3 regions of the Achromobacter sp. Root565 genome follow, and region 3 is predicted to be linked to each of the others. Evidence: predicted binding sites of a transcription regulator. Region 3 holds the regulator's gene; each other region holds the start of a gene.
The links. The regulator FNR, encoded in region 3, switches genes on or off when oxygen is low (the NO sensors DNR and NnrR bind a similar motif). The targets are predictions, from matches to a motif close to TTGATNNNNATCAA.
Positions count from the first base shown of each region.

Region 1: cyoA (ubiquinol oxidase subunit II) is a predicted target of FNR. The motif match lies at 6,442-6,455, and genes of this name have one in related genera.
Region 2: ASD71_RS08005 (ribonucleoside triphosphate reductase) is a predicted target of FNR. The motif match lies at 3,550-3,563, and genes of this name have one in related genera.

Region 1 covers NZ_LMGO01000001.1:4,245-11,362, reverse strand. Annotated here, with positions in the region: gene ASD71_RS00055 (ankyrin repeat domain-containing protein) at 1-2,434, shown strand, start outside; gene cyoD (cytochrome o ubiquinol oxidase subunit IV) at 2,504-2,854, opposite strand; gene cyoC (cytochrome o ubiquinol oxidase subunit III) at 2,854-3,468, opposite strand; gene cyoB (cytochrome o ubiquinol oxidase subunit I) at 3,472-5,448, opposite strand; gene cyoA (ubiquinol oxidase subunit II) at 5,451-6,359, opposite strand; gene ASD71_RS00030 (response regulator transcription factor) at 6,617-7,118, opposite strand, start outside.
Region 2 covers NZ_LMGO01000001.1:1,790,164-1,797,281, forward strand. Annotated here, with positions in the region: gene ASD71_RS07990 (catalase) at 1-2,212, opposite strand, end outside; gene ASD71_RS07995 (hypothetical protein) at 2,225-2,839, opposite strand; gene ASD71_RS08000 (DUF3325 domain-containing protein) at 3,124-3,474, shown strand; gene ASD71_RS08005 (ribonucleoside triphosphate reductase) at 3,651-5,645, shown strand; gene nrdD (anaerobic ribonucleoside-triphosphate reductase) at 5,740-5,922, shown strand; gene ASD71_RS08015 (anaerobic ribonucleoside-triphosphate reductase activating protein) at 5,888-6,715, shown strand; gene ASD71_RS08020 (PLP-dependent aminotransferase family protein) at 6,706-7,118, opposite strand, start outside.
Region 3 covers NZ_LMGO01000001.1:2,257,450-2,264,567, forward strand. Annotated here, with positions in the region: gene clpB (ATP-dependent chaperone ClpB) at 1-2,129, opposite strand, end outside; gene ASD71_RS10115 (gamma-glutamylcyclotransferase) at 2,268-2,702, shown strand; gene fnr (fumarate/nitrate reduction transcriptional regulator Fnr) at 2,800-3,528, shown strand; gene ASD71_RS10125 (hypothetical protein) at 3,543-4,712, shown strand; gene ASD71_RS10130 (helix-turn-helix transcriptional regulator) at 4,789-5,226, shown strand; gene ASD71_RS10135 (SRPBCC domain-containing protein) at 5,127-5,576, shown strand; gene ASD71_RS10140 (thioredoxin family protein) at 5,669-6,364, shown strand; gene ASD71_RS10145 (hypothetical protein) at 6,321-6,785, shown strand; gene ASD71_RS10150 (2Fe-2S iron-sulfur cluster-binding protein) at 6,766-7,098, opposite strand; gene ASD71_RS10155 (NUDIX domain-containing protein) at 7,116-7,118, opposite strand, start outside.

The DNA of each region.
Region 1 (7,118 bases), 2.3 Mb from region 3:
GCCCGCACTGGCCTTCGACGTCGGGGCGGTGATCGACTCGATCCGTCTTTCCCGCTATCCGCTGCGCGAACCTGAGCGCCGGGTCTGGGGCACCGAAAACGTCAAGGACGCCGTCCTCGTCGGGCAGATGGAAAACCGGCTGTACCTGTACCGGTACGTGCGCGAGGGGGCCAAGGAATTCAAGCTGGATTTCCGTTCGCAGCCGCTGGTGATCGACCCGGAAGGCTGGAAGGCGTCGCGCGAGGACAACGTGGCCGTCCGGTCCCCCCGCACGGGCGAGGCCTTCTACTGGGTCGGTTATGCCGATCGCGCCGCCAGCACCGGCAAGGCCACGGGTTTCCTGGTGGACGACAAAGGCGAGGCCGCTTCGGTCAATGCCGACACGCAGCTTGCCGTGGTCACGAGCGGCCGGCCGTGGGACGAGGCACGCCGGGCGCAGGCGCTGGCGACGTTGCAGACCGCGCTGCGCGACTATCCCGCGCGGCTGAACGCGTTTCCCGCGCAGGTGCGTTTTGAACACCAGACCGCGCCAGACGTGACGGCCACCTTCCGCACGTTGCATCAAGTGGCGCGGGCGATTCCGCGCGCCAAGACCGCGGAGTTCGACCGTGCGCTGGCCGATCTGCGCCGTTTCGTCATGGCGCAGGATTATCGCGAGATCGATCCGGGCGGCAAGGACGCCGAGATGCTGACCGCCTTGAACGATTACGGCTTCTGGCTGGCCGAATCGGGCGACACGGCGCAGGCGGAACGCATCCTGACCGACGTGCTGCGGCGCGATCCGTCGCGCACCGCCGCCTATCTGAACCGCGCCGACGCCCGCTGGAAACAGCGCGAGAAATCGCGTGAGCAGCGGGCCTATTACGAGGCGCTGGCGCGCGAGGACTACCGGCTGTATTGCACAAAACGCCTTGCCGCCGAGGACACCATTCCGGCCAACATCGCGTCGCGCATCGGCGCGGCGCTGGAAGTCTCCGCGCTGGATGCGCAGGTCTGCCGTCCGCGCCTGGCCATCTTTCAGGCGATCCAGGCGAGCGATCTGGACGCGGTGCGGGCCCAGCTCGCGGGCGGACAGGATCCGAACGGCGTGAACGAATACGGCAGGTCCGCACTCGCCGTGGCCGTGTCGCGCAAGCAACTTGAAATGGTGCGCGTGCTGCTGAACGCGGGCGCCAAGGCGGATGGCCCCGACAACGGGTTCTCGCTGGTCGCCAGCGCGTTGCCGGACGTCAAGGACACCCGCCCAGCCGCGGAGCGCTATGCGCTGGCCGACATCCTGATCGCCGCGGGCGCGCCGGTGGATGCGCTGGATTCGAACGGCACGCCGCTACTGATGCGCCGGATCTCCTACTACAGCGAAAACCGCGACAACCTGGTCTACCTGCTGGAGAAGGGCGCCAATCCCAACGCGCGCGAAAAGAACGGGCGCACGCCGCTGCACGCGGCGCTGCAAACGCCCAAGAATTTCTGGTTTGCCGAAAAGCTGCTCGCGCGCGGCGCGGACATCAATGCCGCCTACACCCGCATGTATTACGGCAACAGCCCCATGTGGGAAACGCCGCTGCTCGAGGCCCTGCGCGAATCGCCGAGCGGCGATCTGACGCCGACGGCGGCCTATGCGGTGCCCGAGCGCGTGACGTTTGCGCTGGCCCATGGCGCCGATCCCGCAGTCGGCGGCTACGGCGCCAGCAAGGAAGCGCCGGACCGCAACGGGCTGAACGAAGGACTGTCGCTGGCGGTCCGCTATCTGCAACCCGGCCTGATCGATCAGCTGGTGCAGGCCGCCAAGCCCCCGCAGGCGCCGCTTTCGACAGAGCCGTTGTCCAGTCTGCTGTCTACGTGGAATCACATGGAGAAACGCGCGGCGGCCGACGGCAACAGCGCGGCGTGGGACGGCCAACGCGCGCGGCTGCGCGCCACTGCGGACCGGCTGGTGGCCGCGGGGGTGCCGCTGGCCGCGCCGGCCGGCACGGCGGGACCGCTGCGCAACCGGATCGCGCCGCTCAGCCTGCCGTGGCTGCCCGATGATCTGTACGAGGCCTGGCTGAAGGCGGGCGCGGACCCGACCGACCGGAGCGATTCCGACATGCGGATCGAGGGCGTCGCGGCGGCGGACGTGCTGCCGCTGGTGACGATGCTGAACCTGGGCATGGACAACAAGGTGCGGCTGCTGCTCGAACATGGCGGCACGCCGAAGACGCCGGCCCGTTGCGGCATGGCGGTGGCGGACGTGCTGGCCTGGCAGCTTGGCAACAATGGTCCGGTCAGCCCGATGGGCGGACGTGCGATCAAGCAGGTGCTCGATGCGGCTGCCGGCCCGGCCGGATGCGATCTGAACCAGACGTCGCGCGTGCAGCCGTTCGTGGGTGTGACGGCCACCGAACTGGCACGGCGCGCCGAGGTGGACCTGGCGCCGCCCGCTTCGCCGCGCTGATCCGGCTCCCCCAAAAAAAACAGGCACCCGAAGGTGCCTGTTTTTACTTGCCGGATCGGCAAGCCGTCATTACATGGCGTGGCCCATGTTGACGTTCATGTTGTACAGCACCCAGGCCGAACCACCGACGATGATGAAGATGATCATCACGGTGAAGACGAACGTGGCCAGGTTGTCGCGGGACGACTTCGATGCGCCCATGTGCAGGAAGTACACCAGCTGAACCAGCAGCTGGAGGATGCACAGTGCCACCACGCCAATGATCGTGGCGTTGTGGGACAGCGCGCCGTGCATCACCAGGCCGAACGAGCCGAAGGTGAGCAGCAGCGAGAGCACGAAACCGATGATGTAGGACTTCAGGCTGCCATGGTCGGCGGCGTGATCGTCGTGGCCGTGTGCGGCCGCAGCGGAGTGCGACATCAGAGGGCTCCCAGAAGATAGACAAAGGTGAAGACGCAGATCCAGACGATGTCCAGGAAGTGCCAGAACAGGCTCAGGCACGCCAGACGACGCTTGTTGATCGAGTCCAGGCCATGACGCCGGATCATGTCGAGCATGACGATGATCCAGATCAGGCCAAAGGTCACGTGCAGGCCGTGCGTACCGATCAGCGTGAAGAACGCGGACAGGTAGGCGCTGCGGCCCGGGTCGGCGCCGATGCTGATCAGGTGATGGAATTCATAGATTTCCATCGCGATGAAGCCCGCGCCGAACAGGAACGTGACCATCAACCAGCCCATGGCACGGCTCTTGTTGTTGGCGTGCACGTTCAGGTTGGCCATGCCGAAGGTGAAGCTGGACACCAGCAGCAACAGCGTTTCGACCAGGACGAAGTTCAGGTCGAACAGTTCCTTGCCGGACGGACCGCCCGCGGTGGCGTTGGACAACACCGCGAACGTGGCGAACAGCACCGAAAAGATCAGCAAGTCGCTCATCAGATAGACCCAGAAACCGAAAACGGTCTTGGATCCATCGTCGTGATGCGCGTGATCGTCGTGACCCGCGTGGGGGTGAGTGGCTACGGCTTGAATCATGGCTCAGGCGGCCTTCTGCATTTTGTCAAAGTGAGCGTTTTCGATGCGTTCGACTTCCGCGGCCGGGACCCAGTAGTCGACGTCGCGGTCATAGGCGCGAACGATGAACGAACCGATCATGCCCACGAGGCCGGCGATCGACAGCCACCAGATGTGCCAGATCAGCGCAAAGCACATGACCAGGCCAAAGGCGCCAATCCAGACACCGGCGGCGGTGTTCTTCGGCATGTGGATGTCTTCGTACTTGGCCGGGCGCTTGTACGCCTTGCCGCTTTGCTTGTCTTCCCAGAACTGGTCCAGTTCATCGACGTGAGGAACGTGGGCAAAGTTGTAGAAAGGCGCGGGCGAGGAGATCGACCATTCCAGCGTGCGGCCATCCCACGGATCGCCGGTGACGTCCTGGTTCTGCTTGCGCTGACGCACGGAGACAAACACTTGCTGCAGCAGGAAGAAGATGCCCAGCATGATCAGCGCGGCGCCAGCCAGCGCGACCAGCAGGTAAGGCTGCCATTCGGGGTTGTCGTAGTGGTTCAGGCGACGCGTCATGCCCTTGAAGCCCAGGATGTACAGGGGCATGAAGGCCATGAAGAAACCGACGAACCAGCAGTAGAACGAGTAACGGCCCAGACGCTCGTTCAGCGTGAAGCCGAACGCCTTCGGGAACCAGTAGATCATGCCGGCGATGCAGCCGAACACCACGCCACCAATGATGGTGTTGTGGAAGTGCGCGATCAGGAACAGGCTGTTGTGCAGCACGAAGGACACGCCGGGGATGGCCAGCATCACGCCGGTCATGCCGCCGATGACGAACACGATCATGAAGCCCAGCGTCCACAGCACCGGCGTCGTGATGCGCAGGCGGCCGCGGTAGATGGTGAACAGCCAGTTGAAGATCTTGGCCCCGGTCGGGATCGAGATGATCATTGTCGCTATGCCAAAGAAGGCATTGACGTTGGCCCCCGCGCCCATGGTGAAGAAGTGGTGCAGCCAGACCAGGAACGACAGCACGCCGATGGCGGCCGTGGCGTAAACCATGGACTTGTAGCCGAACAGCGTCTTGCGGGCGAACGTGGCAACGATTTCCGAATACACGCCGAACGCCGGGAGCACCAGAATGTAGACCTCGGGGTGACCCCAGATCCAGATCAGGTTCACGTACATCATGACGTTGCCGCCACCATCGTTCGTGAAGAAGTGCGTGCCCAGGTAGCGGTCCATCGTCAGCAGCGCCAGGGTCGCAGCCAGCACGGGGAAGGCGGCGACGATCAGGACGTTGGTGACCAGCGAGGTCCACGTGAAGATCGGCATCTTCATCAGGGTCATGCCCGGTGCGCGCATGCGCAGGATGGTGACGATGAAGTTGATGCCGCTAAGCGTTGTCCCTAGCCCGGAGATCTGCAGCGCCCAGAGGTAGTAATCCACCCCCACGCTTGGACTGTAGTCCAGCCCGGACAGCGGCGGATACGCGAGCCAGCCGGTCGCGGCGAATTCGCCCACGAACAGCGACAGCATCATCAGCACGACGCCAGCGGCGAACAGCCAGAAGCTCAACGAGTTCAGGAACGGGTACGCCACGTCGCGGGCGCCGATCTGCAGCGGCACGACGATGTTCATCAGCCCGGTGATGAAGGGCATCGCCATGAAGAAAATCATGATGACGCCGTGGGCGGTGAAGATCTGGTCGTAGTGGTGCGGAGGCAGGAAGCCCGCCGAGTCCGCGGACGCGACGGCAAGCTGCGTGCGCATCATGATGGCGTCGGCAAAGCCGCGCAGCAGCATGATCAGCGCGACGATGATGTACATCACGCCGATGCGCTTGTGGTCGACGGAGGTGAGCCACTCCGTCCACAGGTACTGCCACTTCTTGAAGTAGGTGATGGCGCCGAAGACCGCTAGGCCTCCCAGGCACACGGCGGCCAGCGTAACCATGACGATGGGGTCATGGTACGGAATGGCCTCGAGGGTGAGTTTCCCGAGCATTGTTAGTTGATTCCTGCGATCAGATTATTCGACGTGGAGGTGCACGTGGCGGAGTCCACGCCGGCCATCTTGGTCATCGTGCTGCCCAGAATGAAATCAAACATGGCGGGCGGCGCCGACGAATACTTCACGACCGGGTTGCGCTCGCTGCGCTTGGTCAGTTCCGCGTAGACATCGGGGGTCAGCGCGGTGGGAGCAGCCTTCGCTTCCTTGATCCAGTTGTCGAACCCTTCCTGCGACATGGCGTGCGCCTTGAAGCGCATGCCCGAGAAGCCGCCGCCGCTGTAGTTGGCCGAAATGCCGGCGTAGGTGCCGATTTCGCGCGCGTTCAGGTGCAGCTTGGTCTCCATGCCGGCCATCGAGTAGATCTGGCTGCCGAGCTGGGGAATGAAGAACGAGTTCATGACCGAGGCCGACGTGATCCGGAAGTTGACCGGAACGTCCACGGGGAACGCGATCTCGTTGACCGTGGCGATGTCGTATTCGGGGTAGATGAAGAGCCACTTCCAATCCAGCGAAACCACCTCGATGGTCACCGGCTTGTGATCGGACACGAGCGGCTTGTAGGGATCCAGCGCGTGCGTGGAGCGCCAGGTGATCACGGCAAGAATCGCCACGATGATACAAGGGACGGTCCAGACCACGACTTCGATTGCCGTGGAGTGAGCCCACTTGGGCTGGTAATCAGCTTTGGTGTTGGAAGCGCGGTATTTCCAGGCAAACGCCACGATCATGATGAGGACTGGAATTACGACGAGGAGCATGAGCCCGGTCGCCGTCAGCAGCAACGTCTTTTCCTGGATGCCGATATCTCCCTTGGGGGAGAGGATTTCCATGTTGCAGCCGCCAAGCAGCATGACCGCGCCGACGCCAAATATGCGCGTAAGGGTCGCAAGGAGGGGGTGTTTCACGTACAGCCTTGGATGGAAGGTGGGAAATGCTGCAAAGCAGCAGACTGGAATGCTGCTAGGCAGCAACGTCCATCCTATCGGTTTGATCTGGGTCAAGCCTGCGACGAAAGGTCGCATTGCCTGGGAGAAATCCGGCCCAATGGCGGCGGATTCAGGGTTTTCCTAGGGGAGCAGAAGCCCCGAGGGGAGGGAGGGGGTGCGACGATATGTCGCACGTGCACATGGGGGTGTTGTAAAGATGTGTCGCCCCGCACAACTCATTCCGGGAGAACCTCGCGTTCCGGCCCCGGTTTTTTGGCCAGCTTGCGTTGAAGCGAGCGCCGATGCATGCCCAGAAGCCGCGCCGCGGCCGAAACGTTGCCGCCGGTCTCGTGCAGGGCCTGGTGAATGTGCTCCCATTCTAGGCGGTGCAATGGCGTCATGGTCGTTTCGATCGTAACTGTTTCTGGCTTCACCAGACCCAGCGTGCGCAGGATCATGGGCGCCGTGGCTGGCTTGGGCAGGTAGTCGTCGGCGCCGCGCTTGATGGCTTCCACGGCGGTCGCCACGCTGGCATAGCCGGTGACCAGCAGGATGCGCATGTCCTCGCGCAGGGCGCGCAGCGGGCGGATCAGGGTCAGGCCCGAATCTTCGCCCAGGCGCAAGTCCACCAGGGCAAAGGCCGGACGGATTTCCTCGGCCACGCGCAGCGCCTCGGCGATGCCGGTGGCGGTTCGGGTTTCCAGGCCCCGGCGCGACAGGCTGCGCTGCAGGGTGCGC
Region 2 (7,118 bases), 470 kb from region 3:
GCGTCTTGCCGTGCCGGTAGGCATCGCGCAGGAACTCCAGCGCCCGCCCGTCGGCCGCCAGACTTGCCGCGGCGTCCGCGCCGCCTGCCACCACCACCCCGTCGAACACGCCGGACGGATGATTGTCCAGCGACGCATCCGCATCGAACGCGCCGCCCTGGGCGGTCTGGACGGGACCGATGCGCTGACCCACAAGCCGTACGACCGCGCCCGCCTGAATCAGCGCGTCAGCCACGGCGGACAGGGCCTTGCCGTCCACCCCTTCGGCCGCCAGGATCGCGACCTTGCGCGTGACCACGCTGCCATCGCCCGGCCGCGCGGTCAGCGATAGCGACGGCGATACCTGCACCTCGGGCTTGGGCGGATTCTTCGTGGCGCGCGGCAGCGGGTCCGGCAGCGCCATGCCAAGCTGATCGGCGACCCCTTGCGCCAGCTCGTCCGACACGTTGCGCAGGGACGCCACCATGCGCTGGCGGATCTGCGGCACGGTCACCTTGCTGAGCTCGAAGGCGAAGGCGTCGACGATGTGCTTGCGCTCCCAGGCGGTCTGGCTGTCGTAGAACAGCGTGGCCTGGTTGTAGTGCTCGGCAAACTTCTCGGGATGCCCGCGCAGCTCGTCGCTCGTCACCGGCTCCGGGAACGACACAAAGCCGTCCATGCCCGCCTGGAACGGACAGCCGCCGGCCAGGGAATTGGGCTCATAGGCCACCCGGCCGCGATGGATGGTCTGCCGATGCATGCCGTCGCGCTGGTTGTTGTGCACCGGCGCCAGCGGCGAGTTGATGGGAATCTCGTGGAAGTTCGGGCCGCCCAGGCGAGAGATCTGCGTGTCGACGTAGGAATGGATGCGGCCCGCCAGCAAAGGGTCATTGGTGAAGTCCACGCCGGGCACCACGTGCGCGGCGCAGAACGCCACCTGCTCGGTCTCGGCAAAGAAGTTGTCGGGGTTGCGGTCCAGCACCATGCGGCCGACGGGCACGACCGGCACCAATTCCTCGGGCACGATCTTCGTGGCGTCCAGCACGTCGAAGCTGAAGCCGTCCGCCTGATCGTCGGTGAAGACCTGCACGCCCAGTTCCCATTCGGGACCATGACCCGCGTCGATCGCTTCCCACAGGTCGCGGCGGTGATAGTCCGGATCCGCGCCCGAGACCTTGACCGCCTCGTTCCACACCTGCGAATGCGTGCCCAGGATCGGATTCCAGTGGAATTTCACTAGCCGCGATTCGCCCTGCGCGTTGACGAAGCGGAACGTATGCACGCCAAAGCCCTGCATCATGCGGTAACTGCGCGGAATGCCCCGGTCCGACATCGCCCACATCAGCATGTGCGTGGACTCGGGCATGAGCGACACGAAGTCCCAGAAGGTGTCGTGCGCGGACGCCGCCTGCGGCATGCCATGGTGCGGTTCGGGCTTGACGGCGTGGACCAGGTCGGGGAATTTCATCGCGTCCTGGATGAAGAACACCGGCATGTTGTTGCCCACCAGGTCCCAGTTGCCTTCGTCCGTGTAGAACTTCACGGCAAAGCCGCGCACGTCGCGCGCCGTGTCCTTGGACCCGCGTTCACCGGCCACCGTCGAAAACCGCACGAAGACCGGGGTGCGTTTGCCGGCCTCGGCGAACAACGACGCGGCGGTCAGGTCGGTCAGCGGCTTGTAGCACTCGAAATAGCCGTGGGCAGCCGAGCCGCGCGCGTGCACGATACGCTCGGGGATGCGCTCGTGGTCGAAGTGCGTGATCTTCTCGCGAAGGATGAAATCCTTCAGCAGCGCCGGCCCGCGCAGCCCTGCCTTCAGCGAATGCTGGTTGTCGCTGACGCGCACGCCCTGGTTGGTGGTGAGTTCCTGGCCGCCGCCATCCGCGCGCACGCGCGGCAACGTGCCGTCTACCTGGTTCACGCCAGGCGTGGCGGCGTCGCCCGTCTTGTCCGACACTTCCTTCTCGGACAGCGAGCTCGCGCCGACGGCGGGATCCACCGTGCCCACGTGCGCGCCCGCGAAGGGACAGCGCGCTGCCTGCTCGCCATACTCCGCTTCCTTGTTGGCGTTATGGGGGAAGGCGCCCGTCGTGGCGCCGACCGCGGCCGCGCGTTGCAGCGCGGGATGCGTGGGCTTGCCGGCCGGTCCGTTGGCCGGACCGCTGTCCGTATTCATGTACGCGGTGTCGAGCGCACCGCCCGAGCCGGCCTTTGCTGGCTTCTTGCTTGCCATGGTTCTTTCTCCTTAATGGGTCAGCATCGTGTCGCGCGCCTGCTCGGCGCGGGACGCACCGATGGCGGTTTCCACTTTCTTTACCTCTTCGGGCGGCGGCAGCACGGCCGGGAAGCCCAGCGATTCGATCCACAACTCCCGCGACCAGCCCTGCGTGTGATACAGGTGATGGTCTTCGTCTGTTGCCACGGCGTCGTAGGCCTGCTTCAGAATCCTGGCTTCTTCGCCCGACTGCTGCTCGGCAACCAGCCCGATCAACGACCAGTTCGCGTGGTCCTTGGTCTCGGCCAGCACCACGCATTCGGTCGCCACCAGCTGGGCCGCGTCCGGGTCGCCGGCATTGATGGCCATCTTCATTGCCCGCACCAGCGATTCGCCCAGGTGCCGCACCACCTCACGACCCGGCGACTTGGCCTGCGGATCGAGCTTCAGCTGTTCGAACACCGTCAGCAGCACGCGGCGATGGGTGCGGGTTTCTTCCAGATAGCCCAGCCATTCCTTCTTCAGATCTTCGTTGATGGCGCAGCTGACCGCGGTCTCGTAAATGGCAAGGCCGCCGATCTCGGTTTCCAGCGCCTGGTAAAGCAGCTCCTTGATCTGGCGGGCGTTTCCGGTTTTGCGTTTCATGGTTGGGCTCCTTGTCGTAGGTCATCAACGATGCGCACGGCTGCAATCGTTTCCGATGGACGGGCGTTCACAGCAAATCGCGTTCCTGATGCCCAGGCTGCCGTTCTGGGGCTGGCGCCTGCCGCACTCTCCGGGCGGGCGGCGGAGGCGCCGTGCAGAAAATACAAAGCCCCGCGCGCCGGACGCCTTGCCTATTCCCGTAGAATCGGGGGCATTACCCACAACAGCGCAAGGGCGTCGCGCCCCCCGGCAGGCACAGCGACCCGCGCAAGAAGCGCAGCCGTATGACGATGAACGACCTCTGCGCCATCGCGATGGCCCTGCTGCTGACCTATGCCGGCATGGCCTGCCTGGCCCTCGCCACCCCTCGCCACTATCACCAGGTCTGGACTCGCGACCCGCACGCCGGCCACACGCGCGTCCTGCGCGGCGCCGGTGTCCTGCTGATGGGCCTGGCGATCCTTCCCTGCGTCGGCCTGTGGGGCGACGTGCTGGGCATGGCGGTCTGGCTGGGCTGGCTGTCCGCCGGTGCGCTGCTGTGGTTCGGCATGCTGTCCTGGGCCCCGCGCCCCGCCGTGGGCACGGCGGCGGTGGCGGTGGCGATTTCCCTGTTGGGCGTGGGCATCGGCTTCTGATCCGGCCGGGCCGGCCGCGGGCGCCAGGTGCGACCGATCGCCGCATTGCGCAATTTCACGCCGGTTTTCGGCCATTTGATGCGGGTCAACCGGTATCCATATCCGGCAAGACCGGCGCGGTTTCAGCACCATATGTGGTGATAGAGTCTTCGCACTCCACTACATATGGTGCCAACATGGACATCCAACACATCCTCAAGCGCGACGGCCGCGTCGTTCCATTCGATAGCGAGAAGATCGCGCAAGCCATGGCGGCGGCGGGTCAAAGCACCGGGGAGTTGGACCTGCAAGGCGCTCGCGCGCTGACCGGCACGGTCATCGCAAAGCTGGAGGGCAACGTGTGCCCCGGCGTCGAAACCATCCAGAACCGCGTCGAAGATGCCCTGGTCCAGGCAGGCCACTGGCGCACGGCGCGCGCCTACATCGTTCATCGCGAGCAGCACGCCCGCCTGCGTTCGCTGCGCCACACGCTGGTCGACGTCGAAAGCGCCATGGAAGAGTACCTGGAACAGCGCGATTGGCGCGTCAACGCCAACGCCAACCAGGGCTACAGCCTGGGCGGCCTCATCCTGAACGTCGCCGGCAAGGTCACAGCCAATTACTGGCTGTCCAACGTTTTCACGCCAGAAGCCGGCCAGGCCCACCGCGAAGGCGACATCCACATCCACGATCTGGACATGCTCAGCGGCTACTGCGCCGGCTGGTCGCTACGCCAGTTGCTGACAGAAGGCTTCAACGGCATCCCCGGCAAGGTCGAATCCACGCCTCCAAAGCACATGTCGGCCGCCATCGGCCAGATCGTCAACTTCCTGGGCACGCTGCAGAACGAATGGGCCGGCGCGCAGGCGTTCAGTTCATTCGACACCTACATGGCGCCCTTCATCCGCCGCGACGCAATGACCTACGCGGACGTCAAGCAATCGATCCAGGAACTCATCTTCAACCTGAACGTGCCCAGCCGCTGGGGCACACAGACGCCCTTCACCAACCTCACGTTCGACTGGACCTGCCCGGCCGACCTGAAGGATCAGATCCCTTACGTGGGCGGCGAGGAAATGCCGTTTTCCTACGGCGACCTGCAAGCCGAGATGGACATGATCAATCGCGCGTACATCGAGGTCATGATGGCCGGCGACGCGAAGGGCCGCGTATTCACCTTCCCCATTCCCACCTACAACATCACTCCCGATTTCGACTGGGACCATCCCAACACCGAGCGCCTCTTTGAAATGACGGCACGCTACGGGTTGCCGTACTTCCAGAACTTCCTGAACTCGGACCTGGAGCCGCACATGGTGCGCTCCATGTGCTGCCGCCTGCAGCTCGACCTGCGCGAACTCCTGAAGCGCGGCAACGGCCTATTCGGTTCTGCCGAGCAGACCGGATCGGTCGGCGTGGTGACCGTGAACTGCGCCCGTCTGGGCCATACCTGCCGCGGCGACGAGGAGCGGCTGATGGCGCGCCTGGACCACCTGCTGGCGCTGGGCCGCGACGTGCTGGAAACCAAGCGCAAGGTGGTGCAACGCTACATAGACCAGGGCCTTTACCCCTACACCCGCCGTTACCTGGGCACGCTGCGCAATCACTTCAGCACGCTGGGCGTGAACGGCATCAACGAGATGATCCGCAACTTCACGGACGACGCCGACGACGTGACCACGCCCGCCGGCCATGCCTTTGCCGTCCGGCTGCTGGACCGCGTGCGCCAGCGCATGACCGAATTCCAGGAAGAAACCGGCCACCTCTACAACCTGGAGGCCACGCCGGCCGAAGGCACCACGTACCGGTTCGCCCGCGAAGACCGCAAGCGCTATCCCGGCATCCTGCAAGCGGGCACGGACGCCCAGCCCTACTACACGAACTCCAGCCAGTTGCCGGTGGGCTACACGGATGATCCCTTCCACGCGTTGCAACTGCAGGAAACGCTGCAAAGCAAGTACACGGGCGGCACGGTGCTGCACCTGTACATGAACGAAGCCGTCTCCACGGCCGAGGCCTGCAAGCAGCTCGTGCGCCGCGCGCTCAGCAACTTCCGCCTGCCTTACATCACGGTCACGCCCACGTTCTCCATCTGCCCGAATCACGGCTACCTGGCCGGGCACCACGAGTTCTGCCCCAAGTGCGACGCGGAACTGCTGGCCAAGCAATCGGCATGCTGCACCCCGGCGTAGCGTTGCCGGAACCCGGGGCGGCGCGCGACCTTCCGGCGCGCACCGTCCTTCACCCGCCGGGCGAGCGTCCGGCATCACTTTCCGAGGAAAACCTATGCAAACCTTGACCGCCCCCGTCGCCACGTCCGCTCCCGCCGTCCAACTGGACGACAGCCAGCGCGTGCGCTGCGAAGTCTGGACCCGGGTGATGGGCTACCACCGCCCGGTTTCTTCCTTCAACACCGGCAAACAGGGCGAATTCAATGAGCGCCGCTTCTTCGTCGAACGCAGTGCCTGAAGGCGGTTCGGCCCAAGGCAACTCGCAGGCCGGCGGCGCCGGCCGGCCCGCCGCGCAGGCCATCCGCCTGCTGGCCGACCGGCCGGGCTACGCCCCGCCGCCGCAGCCCGTCATCCAGCCCCTGCCCCGGCACTCGCCCGCGGTCGGCGGGCTGGTGCCCTTTTCCACCGTCGACTGGCCCGGCCAGTTGGCGGCGGTGGTCTTCATTTCGGGCTGCCCGTGGCGCTGCCACTATTGCCACAACACCGAACTGCAAACGCGCGCCGCCCGCTATGACTGGCGCGAAGTCCGTGGCTTCCTCGAAACCCGCAAGGGCCTGCTGGATGCCGTCGTATTTTCCGGCGGCGAACCGCTGAGCGAGCCGCGCCTGCCCGCCATGATCCGCGACGTCAGGCGTATGGGGTACCGCGTGGGCCTGCACACCGCGGGCATCTACCCGCTACGGCTCGCAGACGTGCTGCGCCATCTGGACTGGGTGGGCATGGACATCAAGGCGGACGCCAAGGGTTACGACGACATCACGGGCCGGCGCGATTCCCAGCGTCCTGCGCTCGCGTGCCTGACGCAGTTGCTGTCCGCCGGCCTGGACTTCGAATGCCGCATCACCTGGCATCCCGACTGGCTGGACGAAGCACGCCTGATGGCACTGGCGCGGGAACTGGCCCGCCGCGGCGTGCGCCGCTTCGCGGTGCAGGCCGCGCGCGCCGCCCCCGGCGCGCCGGTCGCGCGGGCCCTCAGCAACCAGGCGCAGGCCGAGCTGCGCCAGGCCTTTCAGGAATTCGCCTATCGCTGATCCAGATGCGCAGCCAGGGTGGCGTGGAACCGCGGCGACACCACGGCCCCCACATTGCAGCGGGACCACGGCGACACCGCCGTGGGATCCACGCTGAACACGCGACCCGGCGCCATGATGACCTTCTCGGGCATCAGCGCCGCGGCCAGCGTCAGCGAATCAGCCACGCCAGGAAACGCGGACCACAGGTACAGCGAACTGGTCGGACGCGTGAACACCTGCGCGCCCAACGAATCCAGCACTTGCAACGCCTGTCCCGTGGCGGCCTCCAGCCGCTGGCGCAAGCGCACCAGATGCCGCTCGTAGTGGCCTTCCCGCAGCATCACGTCCACCATGCGCTCGCAATATTCAGAGCTGCTGACATGCACCAGGGCCTTTAAGTCGGCCAGGTCGCTCGCCAGCG
Region 3 (7,118 bases):
TCGGTCAGGCGGCCGTCGTCCAGCACTTGAAGCAGCACGTTGAACACGTCCGGGTGCGCCTTTTCGACTTCATCGAGCAGCACCACGCTGTAGGGCTTGCGCCGCACGGCCTCGGTCAGGTAGCCGCCCTCTTCGTAGCCCACGTATCCCGGCGGCGCGCCGATCAGCCGCGCCACCGAATGCTTCTCCATGAACTCGCTCATATCGATGCGGATCATGTGCTCCTCAGAATCGAACAGAAACTCGGCAAGCGCGCGCGTCAGCTCGGTCTTGCCCACGCCGGTGGGGCCCAGGAACAGGAACGAGCCATACGGGCGGGCCGGATCCGCAAGACCCGCACGCGAACGGCGGATGGCGTCGGACACCAGGCGCACGGCCTCGTCCTGGCCCACCACGCGCTTGTGCAGGAACTCTTCCATGTGCAGCAACTTCTCGCGCTCGCCCTGCATCATCTTCGACACGGGAATGCCCGTGGCGCGCGACACGACTTCCGCGATTTCCTCGGCGCCGACACGCGTGCGCAAGAGGCGCGGACGCGACTCGTCGCCTTCGGCGTTTTCGGCGGCCTCGGCGGCGCCCACCTCGGCGGCCTTCAGGCGCGCTTCAAGGTCCGGCAGCTTGCCGTACTGCAGCTCGGCCAGCTTGTCGAATTGGCCCTTGCGCTGCAGCTCCGCCATTTCGGCGCGCACGCTGTCGATCTCTTCCTTGATGGCTTGCGTGCCTTGCACCGCGGCCTTCTCGGCCTTCCAGATTTCCTCGAAGTCGTTGTATTCACGCTGCAGCTTCTGCAGCTCGTCCTCGATGACGCCCAGGCGGCGCTTGGACGCGTCGTCCGTTTCCTTCTTGACGGCCTCGCGCTCGATCTTGAGCTGGATGATGCGGCGGTCCAGCTTGTCCATCACTTCCGGCTTGGAGTCGATCTCCATGCGGATGCGCGCACCGGCCTCGTCGATCAGGTCGATGGCTTTGTCGGGCAGGAAGCGGTCGGTAATGTAGCGGTGCGACAGCTCGGCGGCCGCGACGATGGCCGGGTCGGTGATCTCGACGCCGTGGTGGATTTCGTAGCGTTCCTGCAGGCCGCGCAGGATGGCGATGGTGGATTCCACATCGGGCTCGTCGACCAGCACCTTCTGGAAGCGCCGCTCAAGCGCCGCGTCCTTCTCGATGTACTTGCGGTATTCGTCGAGCGTGGTGGCGCCAATGCAGTGCAACTCGCCGCGCGCAAGCGCCGGCTTGAGCATGTTGCCCGCGTCCATCGCGCCTTCGGCCTTGCCCGCGCCCACCATGGTGTGCAGCTCGTCGATGAACACGATGTTGCGGCCGTCGTCCTGGCCCAGCTCTTTCAGCACGGCCTTCAGGCGTTCCTCGAATTCGCCGCGGAACTTGGCGCCCGCCAGCAGCGCCGCCAGATCCAGCGACAGCACGCGCTTGCCGCGCAGGCTTTCCGGCACTTCGTCGTTGACGATGCGCTGCGCCAGGCCTTCGACGATGGCGGTCTTGCCGACGCCGGGTTCGCCGATCAGCACGGGGTTGTTCTTGGTGCGGCGCTGCAGGATCTGGATGGTGCGGCGGATTTCGTCGTCGCGGCCGATGACCGGATCCAGCTTGCCCTGCCGGGCGCGCTCGGTCAGGTCCAGCGTGTATTTGGAAAGGGCTTCGCGGTTGGCCTCGCCTTCCGCGCCCGAGACGTTCTCGCCGCCGCGCACGGCGTCGATCGCGGCTTCAAGGGCCTTTTTCTGCAGGCCCGCATCGCGCAGGATGCGGCCGGCCTCACCCTTGTCGTCGGCCAGTGCAAGCAGAAAGAGTTCGCTGGCGATGTAGGTGTCGCCGCGGCGGGCGGCTTCCTTGTCGGTGCGGGTCAGCACGCCCTGCAGGTCGCGGCCCACCTGGACGTTGTCTTCTCCCTGCACCTGCGGCAGCCCCTTCAGGGCGGACTCCAGCGCCGGGCCCAGGCGGTTGACCGCCACGCCGGCACGCGCCAGCAGACTGCCTGCACCGCTGTCAGCATCCGACAGCAGGGCGGACAGCACGTGGACGGGTTCGATGTAGGGATGGTCGTTGCGGGCGGCGAGACTTTGCGCGTCCGCCAGCGCTTGTTGGAACTTGGTCGTCAGTTTGTCGAATCGCATAATGGTCGTATTGGCTTGTGGGGAGCCTGACCGATCCGTGCCGGCTGGCTCGATAACCTGAATATGTGGCCGGATGGGACAATTTCAACACCCGGCGGCCCTCATGGTTTTCTTCGACGTGCACCAGCAAACAGAGCAATGAGCATATACGTTTTTGTGTACGGCACCCTACGGGCCGGCGAAATCAACGATCTTGCCCGCGCCGCCGAGGCGCGCGGCTTGCCGGCCGCCAGCCACGTCGGACCGGCCAGCGTGCCTGGCATGCTGGTCGATTTCGGCGACTGGCCCGGCCTGATCCCCGTGGACGACGGACGGCGCGTACGCGGCGATGTCTACCGGGTGGATCCGGCGCTGATTGCCCTGATGGACGAGATCGAGGAATACGAGCCCGGCAAGCCCGGCTGCTTCGTGCGCCGGACGGTTTCCGCCCGCCTGGAAGGCCCCGGCGCGACGGGTCTTCTGCCCTGCGCGTACTATCCGATCGACCCCGCGCTGCGGGCCGCGGCGGTCGATATTGCGGGGGACGACTGGATCGCTCACCGCCTTTCCAGAACAAAGCAGGACGCCCGGTAAGACACCCGTAGTAACAACGGACTACAATAGATGCCTGTCTCGTGCTTCACACCCGTTCCGGCGCCCGCCGCGCAATGGGCACTCTAAAGGTCATCGTATGCAAAAACGGGTCCCCATTGCCCCTGATGCCGCCCACTGTTCCACGTGCATGCTGGGTCACGTCTGCGTTCCCGTGGGCATGGCAGCCGCCGAAGTCGAAAAGCTGGACGAACTGGTTAAAGAGCGCGTCCGCGTGGAAAAAGGCAAGACGCTCTATTCGCTGGATCATCCGCTCGACGCCGTCTATGGCGTGCGCTTCGGCAGCCTGAAGACGCAGCTTGAAGACGCCACCGGCCAGATCCAGATCACCGGCTTTCATCTGCCCGGCGAAATCGTCGGCATGGACGGCATGCTGGACGGCAAGCACGTGTCGGCCGCCGTGGCGCTCGAAGACTCCGAGGTTTGCGTCATCCGCCTGAACGAAGTCGATCGCGTCGCGTCGCACCTGCCGTCACTGCAACAGCAGTTCCGCCGCCTCATGAGCCGCGAGATCACCCGCTCGCACCAAATGCTGGCCTCGCTGGGGTCCATGCGGTCGGAACAGCGCCTGGCCGCGTTCCTCTTGAACCTGTCGCAGCGCTATGCCTCGCTGGGCTATTCGTCCACCGAGTTCGTACTGCGCATGAGCCGCGAAGAAATCGGCAACTACCTGGGCCTGACGCTGGAAACGGTCAGCCGTCTGTTCTCGCGATTTGCCCGCGACGGCCTCATCAAGATCAACCAGCGCGAAGTCCGCATCCTGGACCTGCCCGCGCTCAAGCAACTGCTGGGACACGAAAGCTGCTGAGCGGTCGCCGCGCCATGCGACGCCCGCCTGCCACTTCCCTGTCCCGCACCGCGCTGGCGGCATCGCTTGCCGTCGTCGCCATGCTCGCGTGCGGCGCCGCGCGCGCGCAAACGCCGCTGCCCGACCCCTACGACTACGACGAAGCCACGCCCGCGCCCAAGCGCGCGGCGCCGCTGCGCTGGCAGGCCGTTGAACTGGGCCGGCCCGGTCACCGGTACAAGATGCCGGTCTACGCCAACCGGGATCTGGCCAAGGACGACCTGCGCGGCATCAAGCAGGTGCTCATCGTCATCCACGGCGTCAAGCGCGACGCCGACAACTACTACGAAACCGCCGCCGCGCTGGTGGCCGCCGATCCCGGGCGCGCGAGCGACACGCTGGTTCTTGCCCCGCGGTTTTCCGGGTCGATCGACTCGGGTTTCTCGGGTATGGCGGCCTGGCGCAAGGCCAGTTGGGAAGACGGCCAGGAAAGCGTCCAGGCCACCGGCCGGCCTGCGCCCGTCACTTCGTTTCAGGTCCTGGACGACCTGCTGCGCAGCCTGAACGACCGCAAGCGCCTGCCAGCTCTTACCGGTCTCGTACTGGCCGGTCATTCGGCCGGCGCGCAACTGGTGCATCGGTATGCGGTGCTGAACAACGTGGACGGGGTGCTGCGCCGCGACGGCCTGGCCATGCGCTACGTCGTCGCCAACCCGTCTTCCTATCTGTACCTGACCAACGAGCGGCCACGCGCCGACGGCAAGGGCTACGCGCCGTACGAGCGCGGCATCTGCCCCACCTACAACCAGTACAAGTACGGCACCGACAAGCTGCCCGCCTACGCCCGCGAATCCGATGATTCCCGCCTTTTCGTGCGTTACGCGTCGCGCGATGTGGTCTACCTGCTGGGCGGCGCGGACAACAACCCCGAGCACCGGCTGCTGGACAAGGCCTGCGGCGCCGAAGCCCAGGGCGCCACGCGGCTGGCGCGCGGCACGGGCTATGTCCAGTACGAACACGTGCTGGCTACCCGCGGCGCCAAGCCCGTCCCCCTGCGTCACACCGCCTTCGAGGTCGGCGGCGTCGGCCACGACGGCAAGCGCATGTTCGGGTCAATCTGCGGCGTGCGGGCGCTGCTGGCCAGCGACGCCCGGGCCAGCAGCACTGCCGCGGCCTGCGACATCATCAAGCCGCGCGGCAAATAAGCCCGCCTCATCCCTAGGGAAATTCCCAAGCCATCCGGCTTGACACGGGTTTGCGGCAGGCCTAAAACTTAACCTTATGGTTAAGTTAAATGATGACGCTCTCGATGCCATCTTCTCCGCGCTGGCGGATGGCACACGCCGCCGGGTACTGGCGGACCTGGAACAGGGCTCGGCCTCGGTCAGCACGCTGGCGCGGCCTCACGCCATGTCCCTGCCCGCCTTCATGAAGCATTTGCGGGTGCTGGAAGACGCCGGCCTGATCGCGCGCGCCAAGGACGGGCGGGTGGTGAGCTGCACGCTGTCTCCCGAACCCATGCGCGCCGCCGCCGGCTGGCTGGCGCGGTACGAACGGTTCTGGACCGGGCAGCTGGATTCGCTGGCGCGATATCTCTATCACGAAGAGGAAATCCATCCATGGAAAACCGAATCTCCCCCCTCGAACTGCGGCTCCAGCGACGCTTCGACGCCCCCGTCGAACGCGTCTGGCGAGCCTGGACCGACCCGCAAGCGCTGATGCGCTGGTTCGGCCCGGCGGGCACGCAACGCGTGCTGCTGGCCGAGACCGACGTGCGCGTGGGCGGCGCCTATCAGGTCGGCTTCATCACCGCAGACGGCGGGGAACACCACGCCAGCGGCCGCTACCAGGAAGTCGCGCTACATCGCCGGCTGGTGTTCACCTGGGCGTGGCGCGACACGCCGCAGGAAACCTCACTGATCACGTTGGACTTCACCTCGGCGGACGGGGGCACCGAGCTTGCCTTCCTGCAGACGCCGTTCGTCGACGAGGCCACCCGAGACAGCCACGAGGACGGCTGGTCCGGCGCCATGGACCGGCTGGCGGATCATCTGGCCGGCAAGGCCTGAACCTGCCGCAGTTGAATCTGTACCCCCGATCTGTACCCCCGATCTGTCAATGCCCCCGGGTCATAGGGCCCGGCTCGCAAAGGAGACGCACAATGCAAACCGATCATCCCGTCGTATCCCGCCATGAATGGACTGTCGCGCGCGAGGCGCTGCTGCGGCGCGAGAAGGAACTGACCCACGCTTCAGACGCCCTGGCCCGCGACCGCATGGCGCTTCCGTGGGTCCGGATGGACAAGGCCTACACCTTCGAAGGCGCGCACGGCATGCAAGGCCTGGATGCCCTGTTCCACGGCAGGCGCCAGCTCATCGTCTATCACTTCATGTTCAGTCCGGACTGGGAGGACGGATGCGTGGGCTGCTCGCTCCTGGCCGACCACCTGGACAGCGCGCTCATGCACCTGCGGCACCACGACGTGACGGTCGTGGCCGTCTCGCGCGCGCCGTATGCCCAACTGGCCGCCTTCCAGGCCCGCATGGGCTGGCAGTTTGATTGGTACTCGTCAGCGGGTAGCGACTTCAATTTCGACTTCGAAGCGTCCGTGCCGCAGGCGGACGGCGCGGTCGAGGAACGCCCGGGAGCCAGCGCGTTCTTCCGTGATCCCGACGGCGAGATCTTCCACACCTACTCGGCCTTCGAACGCGGCGTGGAGCGCCTGGCGGGAGCCTACAACTACCTCGACATCGCGCCGCTGGGCCGCAACGAGAACGGCCCGTATTTCGACGTGCGCGACTGGGTGCGCCACCATGACCGATACGGCGACGCCGCGCGCCACGCCTGCCACGGCTAAGCCGCCGTCCTCGGCGGGCATGGCGGGCCTGTGGCTGGCCTGCCTCGCGGCCATGGGCGCCGGACTGCTGGTGGACACGTGGCGCACACCCGCGGCGCTGCTGGCCAGCGAATGCGGCGCGCCGGGAACGCTGGCGCAATTGGCGTGGCGGCACGTGGTGCTGATGCCGGCCAGCTCTGCCGCGATGGCGCTGGCGGCGCTGCTGCCCTGGACCGGGCCGCAAGGCGGCAACACGCCCCTGGCAAGCCGCGTGCTCTGCCTGGTCCTCATGGCCATCGGCATGGTGCTGGGCGCGCGCCTTGGCGTCCAGACGGCGCAGGCGCTGGGCGCCGCGCCCTTTTTCGGAATGGTGATGGGGATGGCCGCGGGGATGGCCGTGGCCCTGTTGCCTCTTGGCGCGGTCAGCGCCTGGCGCCGGTAAGCGGGCGAACGGCGGCCGGCGCCGTCTCGATCAACGCGGCGCCGGGCGCCTCGATTTCCAGCGCCGACGTCGCCTGCGCCACGCAGGGCAGGATCCAACCCTCTTCCTTTTCGTCGCGCGACAGGCCGGGCCATTCGATGCCGTACACGACCGATCCCTCGATCATCAGGCACATGCAGGCGCGGCAGGTGCCATTGCGGCACGAACTGGGCAGCTTGATGCCCGCCGCCTGCGCTGCCAGCAGCACGGACGTGCCAGCCGGCGCGTCAAAGCGCAGGCCCGAGGGCTGGACAAGAACCGGGTGCGAGCACATCGGCGTCAGGCTCGCCCTCA